Anaerobacillus alkaliphilus: one gene and its partner. The protein of the gene in region 1 binds, or shares a complex with, the protein of each later gene. Links are inferred from orthologs where the notes say so. Each region holds a gene or a part of one and is shown on either strand. Other genes may lie near its edges.

Evidence for each region. The genes of interacting proteins can lie anywhere in the genome.
Region 2: the proteins of qoxA (region 1) and DS745_RS17400 are in contact, whole or in part, in a solved structure (PDB 7CUB), measured with the Escherichia coli proteins. The link is inferred for Anaerobacillus alkaliphilus from one-to-one orthologs.

What each region holds. Positions count from the first base shown.
Region 1 is NZ_QOUX01000032.1:192,111-195,602, reverse strand. Bases 340-3,297 are described here. They hold qoxA (cytochrome aa3 quinol oxidase subunit II), read right to left. Parts: upstream 2,317-3,297; coding sequence 1,363-2,316; downstream 340-1,362. Other genes in these bases: DS745_RS09815 (anti-sigma-I factor RsgI family protein), read right to left, coding at 2,722-3,297; qoxB (cytochrome aa3 quinol oxidase subunit I), read right to left, coding at 340-1,379. Also shown: more of qoxB, read right to left, coding at 1-339; more of DS745_RS09815, read right to left, coding at 3,298-3,492. UniProt on the Escherichia coli protein: Cytochrome bo(3) ubiquinol terminal oxidase is the component of the aerobic respiratory chain of E.coli that predominates when cells are grown at high aeration.
Region 2 is NZ_QOUX01000046.1:449,557-452,743, forward strand. What follows is about bases 1-2,915. They hold DS745_RS17400 (cytochrome C oxidase subunit IV family protein), read right to left. Parts: upstream 1,673-2,915; coding sequence 1,328-1,672; downstream 1-1,327. Other genes in these bases: ytvI (sporulation integral membrane protein YtvI), read left to right, coding at 1-601; DS745_RS17395 (DUF420 domain-containing protein), read right to left, coding at 643-1,095; DS745_RS17405 (cytochrome (ubi)quinol oxidase subunit III), read right to left, coding at 1,677-2,294; ctaD (cytochrome c oxidase subunit I), read right to left, coding at 2,296-2,915. Outside these bases: more of ctaD, read right to left, coding at 2,916-3,187. UniProt on the Escherichia coli protein: Cytochrome bo(3) ubiquinol terminal oxidase is the component of the aerobic respiratory chain of E.coli that predominates when cells are grown at high aeration.

The DNA of each region.
Region 1 (3,492 bases):
ATATTGAATAACCAGAAGTGCCATCTACCAATTTTCTCATTAAGCGTGAAACCAAACATTTTTGGCCACCAGTAGTAAAGCGCTGCAAACACCGCGAACACAACACCAGGAATTAATACATAGTGGAAGTGTGCCACTAGGAACATTGTATTGTGGTACTGGTAGTCAGCTGCCGCCATCGCAAGCATAACCCCTGTTACCCCACCAATTGTAAACGTTGGGATAAACGCCAATGACCATAGCATTGCATTAGTCATCTGAATGCGACCTTTACGCATTGTAAATAACCAGTTAAAAATCTTCATACCTGTTGGAACAGCAATTAACATTGTTGTAATCGAGAATACTGAGTTAACTACTGGTCCTGAACCCATCGTATAGAAATGGTGAACCCAAACTAACATACTTAAAATCGCAATACCAACAATGGAAATAACCATTGATGAGTATCCATATAAATTTTTACGAGAATGAGTGGCAATAATTTCAGAGAAAATACCGAAAGCAGGTAAGGCTACGATATATACCTCAGGGTGACCCCATAACCAGAATAGGTTCGCCCAATGCATCGGTTCTCCACCACCAGAAATCGTAAAGATGTGCGTCCCGAAAATGCGGTCTAATGCCATGTAGCCTAAAGCAACTGTAAAAATCGGGAATGCGGCAACGATAATGATTGATGCAATAAATGACGTCCAAGTAAACATTGGCATACGCATTAACGTCATACCCTTTGTACGCATTTTCAAGATCGTAACGATAAAGTTAATACCAGACATTAACGTACCAATCCCTGCGATCTGTAATGAAATTGCGTAATAGTTATTACCGACATTAGGTGTAAACTCTTTACCAGCTAGCGGGAAGTAAGATGTCCAACCAGCATCAGGAGCTCCACCGATAACGAAAGCGATGTTAAACAGCATTGCACCACTAAAGAATAACCAGAAGCTAAGCGCATTTAACTGTGGAAACGCTACGTCTCTCGCTCCAATTTGTAATGGGATAATCACGTTCATTAAACCAATTAATAATGGCATAGCCATAAACAAAATCATAATTACGCCGTGTGCGGTAAATACTTCGTTGTAATGCTGTGAGCTTAAAATCTCTAACCCGGGTTGTGACGTTTGGGCTCGCATCATTAAGCCGTCCATTCCACCACGGAAGAACATCACAACACCAGCAATAATATACATAATACCAATTTTCTTATGATCAACCGTTGTTAGCCACTCACGCCATAGCCAACTCCATTTATTGAAATACGTTAAACCTGCAACAATTGCAATAGAAGTTAGTAAAATAGCAATCTGCGAAGCTAAAATTAACGGATCACCAGTAACTAAGATTTCGCTAAACTTAATCCCGTTTCCCATGATTGTGGCCTCCTTCTTCTGACGATCTTGGCTCTATCGTGTTATACTCGCGCTCATAACCCTCACCTTTTGTATGGTAGTAGTTACGATACGTTTCTTGGTGTAAGAAAATTTGTGCATCATGATCAGCATGGTTTACCCATTGTAGGTGCGTTTCGTTAAATGTCATACGGCCAACAACACCTGGATAAAGAATGTGCATATACTTTTCTTCTGTTAAGGTTGGTGCTGTTTGCTTTACGTCTTGCACCCATTTCTCATAATCAGCTTCTGTTTTTGCAACAACGTCAAAGTCCATATAGGCATAACCTTGTCCGTTAAAGTTTGTATTACGACCCATAAACGTTCCTGGGCGCTCTGCTAATAAATACAATTCGTTTTCCATGTTTGCCATGGCGTATTTTTGACCACCGAGCTGCGGGACCCAAAATGATTGCATCGTACTAGCAGATGTTAACTTAAACAAAATTGGTGTTTCGATCGGAATATTCACATAGTTAACTGTTTGGATGTCTTCTTCTGGATAACTAAAAATCCATTTCCAGTCTGCTGCTGTTACATGGATCGTAATAGGCTCTTTATCTTCATACCCTTTTGGCACATCTTCAACAGCGAATGTAACGAGTACCGTTGGGATAGTAAGAGCAATAACAATTAAAAGAGGAATTACTGTCCAAGTAATTTCTAAAGCGATACTTCCTTTTTCCTCTTCTGGCTCATAATCTTTGTTTTTAGCTGTTTCACGATACTTCCAGACAATATAGATGAATAAAGCAAAAACAACAACAATAACAAAAAGCATCATAACAATCGAGAAATTAATTAACTCTAGAATACTTCTAGCTTGTGGTCCCTCAGGTTGGAAAACAACCATTTCACAACCGGTAAGAAACATAACTAGGCTTAAAAGGAATAGTGGTAAAAAGTATTTTTTCACGTAAAATCCAGCTCCCTTCAACAACAGTTCACCATTAGGTGATGAATTTTATTTTAGTAGGTTTTCACTACACACAAAGTGTTAATTACTAACCACAGTTTATGTGAAATTCCTAACAAATCCTATGTCTAAATTGCGAATAATTTATGTCTAATTTGTGAATTTGTTTTTTCGAAATAATTTCTTACCTGCTTTTTACAGTACTAGAAATGATTCCGGTTTATTTACCACTAAAAAGCTTATTAAATTAAGGTCTGTGACTATTTAAGGTCCTTTAAAAAATGCAAGTAATTAGATTGTGGCTATTTTGTGAACATAACTTTTTGTTCTAATTTTAATATGCTTGAATAACATTTGGACACAAGTAGAAAAGGAAGCCAACATGTGTAGTCGGCTTCCTTTTCTTTAGTTATTTCCTTTACCAGGGTTCCCTTTCCCTGGATTGCTACCATTATTACCTTGATTGTTTCCTTTACCTGAATTATTACTATTGTTGCCCTTTCCAGGATTATTTCCTTTATCATTATTACCTTTACCTGATTTGTTATTGCCTTTATCGTTATTTTTAGCCGGATTGCCTTTATTAGTTTCGTTACCATTGTTACCCTGACCAGGATTGTTGCTATTACCCGGCGATTTCTCCTTATTAGAGTTGTCACCCTTTTTCTCAGCAGCTGGATTAGCTGGTCTCATAGATGGTTGATTATTTTTCTTCTTATCTTTATTCAATCCAGGAGGTTCTGGCTGATTGCCATTGCCATTTCCTTTACCTTTGTTAGGATTAGCTTTTTCTTGTGACTCCTCAGACTTATTCAAATCCTTCTGCATCTTCCTTAGTTCCGAGACACTTTTACCTTTTGCTGCTTGCACACTTTCGATAACTCCATCATTCTTAAGTTCTTTTAAGTGCGTTAACTTGTTTACAGACACTTGCATATCTTTTGCATCTTGATATGTTTCACTATTATTCTGTGTAACAGTCACTACAACATCTTGTGGAGTTGAGATTTTAATCGTTTCTTCAATTTTTTCAATTACTTTCTTATTTTGTTTTTTAAGCGGAATAATTGCTGTTTCAACATACGAATTGTCAGACGTTAGATACCCTTTTTCATAAGAATACTCAATAATCTTTTGATATGCTTCTGCCAATACAAGGTTTTCGATTTTTAAAGT
Region 2 (3,187 bases), on another replicon or contig:
TTCACTTGTCACAAAAATTCCCGCTTATTTAGTCACATTAATCGTATACTTAATTGCCTTGTACTTGTTCTTACTTGAACTACCTAAGTTAAAAGATCAAATTTTCTCTCATCTAACTGAAAAAACTCGGGATAAAGTCCAATTTATGAGTTCAAGACTTTCCTATGTAATATTTGGGTTTATTAAGGCACAATTTCTAGTTAGTATTATTATATTTCTCGTTTCTTTGATAGGCTTGTTATTAATTGTTCCTGAAGTAGCATTATTAATGTCATTTATTATTTGGATCATTGATTTTATACCATTACTCGGCTCAATTATTATTTTAGCCCCATGGGCACTCTACCATCTTATTGCTGGCGACATGGCCTTAGCAACGAAACTGCTAATCCTTGCAGCAATTCTATTGGTCATTAGACGTACAGTGGAGCCAAAGGTAATGGGACATCAAATTGGGTTATCACCTCTTGCAACATTAATTGCTATGTATGTTGGATTGAAATTAATTGGCGTTATGGGGTTTATTGTCGGTCCTCTTGTCGTCATCTTATTTACTTCAGCTAAAGAGGCAGGAATTATTAAGTTTAATTTTAAACTATAAAAAGTCTGGCTTATGCCAGACTTTTTTCTTATACCTCTGATTTAAAAGCCCCAAATAGCCCTAAATACGTTTGTAACTTCACCAGGGGGATAAATTACATAAAGCAGTAAATAAACCAGAATACCTGAAGAAGCACTAAAAAACCAGATAACTGATGTAATAGGACCTAACTTTCGATGTAACTTCAGGTTATTTTTATATCCAGAAATCAATGCAATAATTCCTAAAACTGCAGCAATCGTTGCTAAAATAATATGAAATATCAAGAAGATTGTGTAGTATAGTTTTATTTCCTCAGGTCCCCCAAAGGCTGTACTTCCTACAAATACTGTTTTGGATACATAGGTAATAAAGAATACGCTAGCAAAAACTGCTCCTAAAAACATCATTTTTTGATGTAGGTCTATATTGCGTTTGGCCACAGCCACCCATCCTAAAGCTACGAATATTGCGCTAATTGCAATAAATATTGTACTAATTAATGGTAATATCAATTAAGCTCCTCCTTTCAACATTATTACTATTTTAACATGTGACGTTTATCACATCACTTATAGAGTTTGACATATTTCAAACATATTTACATTACTAATTGTGAATTATGAATTATATGTATAGTATAGCCAAGAAGTTCTAGCTTACAGCTATTCAATATTCAAAATTAAAAATGAACATTAAGTAAAAGAAGCTGACAATCGTGTAGATTTGTCAGCTTCTTTTTCCTTATTAATACTTCACTACTCCTAAAAGAAGCATTAGTGCTGCAATCATTGGAATGACAACAATTATTCCAGAAATCATAAATGCATTTGGCCATTCGTGACCTTTTTGATTTAAGTGCATGAAATAATAAAGTTGTAATATTACCTGAACAACTGCAAGGATTAGAATAAATGGTAGTGCGAATGATGATGGAATTAAATCACTAGCAACAGCCAAGAAAGCTAATGCCGTAAAGAAAATCATTAAAGCAAAAGTGATAATTTGGTGTTTCATTTCACGTTCAAGCTTTAACTTATCTTTTGTTGAAAGCTTAATCTGAGGTTCGTTTGAATTAAGATTAGGTTCCATGCATCTATCCTCCTATTCCCATTAGATATACAATTGTAAAGATGAACACCCAAACTACGTCAATAAAGTGCCAGTATAAACTAGCTAAGTAGAATTTAGGAGCATTCGTTAATGTTAATCCACCTTTACGGTAACGAATTAATAAGGTAATAATCCAGGCTACACCAAATGCAACGTGGGCCCCGTGAAATCCTACTAATGTGTAGAACGCTGAACCAAATGCACTTGTCGTAAATCCTAAACCATTATTTAAATAGTCATAGAACTCATAAATTTCAAGTCCTAAGAACGATAATCCTAGTGCAACTGTTACCCACATCCATACTAGCATTCCCTTATAATTGCCTTTTTTCATGGCAATCATTGCAAATACACTCGTTAAACTACTTGTTAAAAGGATCATTGTAGCTACAAAGACAAGTGGTAAATGGAACAATTCAGCAGCAGTTGGTCCTCCTGCAGTTCCATTTCTTAGTCCTAAATACGTTCCAAACAAACTTGCAAAAAGAACCGTTTCCCCACCTAAGAATAACCAGAAACCTATAAATTTATTTTTCCCTTCAAGTGTTGCTTTTTCAGGGTTTGGAGGTAGTACGCCCGAATTATGGTGTGCATGACCCATATTATCCAACCTCCTTGTCTTGTTCAATTTGATCTACTGGAATATGGTATCCGTGATCTTCTTTAATTGATCTTACAAGCATACAACCTAGTGTAATTCCAAGACCAATCACTGAAATGATATACGTGTGATAAATAAATCCAAAACTTGCTATAAACAAACCAACTGACATGATTAATGGTAGAATTGATCCATTTGGCATATGAATTTCACCAAGTGGTTCTGCTACTGGTAACCTTTTGTTACCTTTCATTTTCTCGTACCATAATGCATCTAAATCACGAACAACTGGCGTTTGAGCAAAGTTGTACTCTTTAACAGGAGTAGAAGTTGCCCACTCAAGGGTACGACCATCCCAAGGGTCACTAACTGCTTTATCATTTCTTGAAACAAAAATGTTAGCAAGAAGAATGATGAAAGCAACCGCCATAAAGAAAGCCCCAATTGTACTAATAAAGTTTAAGTCATTTAGACCTTGACCATCTAAATAAGATGCTACACGTCTAGGCATACCCATTAATCCAAGGAAATGCTGTACGAAGAATGTTAAATGGAAACCAATAAAGAATAACCAGAAGAACCATTTTCCTAATGTTTCGTTTAGCATTGTTCCAAAGATTTTTGGCCACCAGTAGAATGTACCCGCAAATAATCCAAATACTACCCCACCGATAATTACATAGTGGAAGTGAGCTACTACAAAGTACGTATCATGGAACTGGTAGTTTGCTGCTGATGTTGCTAACATTACCCCAGTTACTCCACCTAATACGAAAGAAGGAATAAATCCTAATGCAAAAAGATTAGCCGTTGTAAATTGGATTCTTCCACCCCAGAGTGTTAGTAACCAGTTAAAGATCTTAATCCCTGTCGGTACAGCAATCGCCATGGTT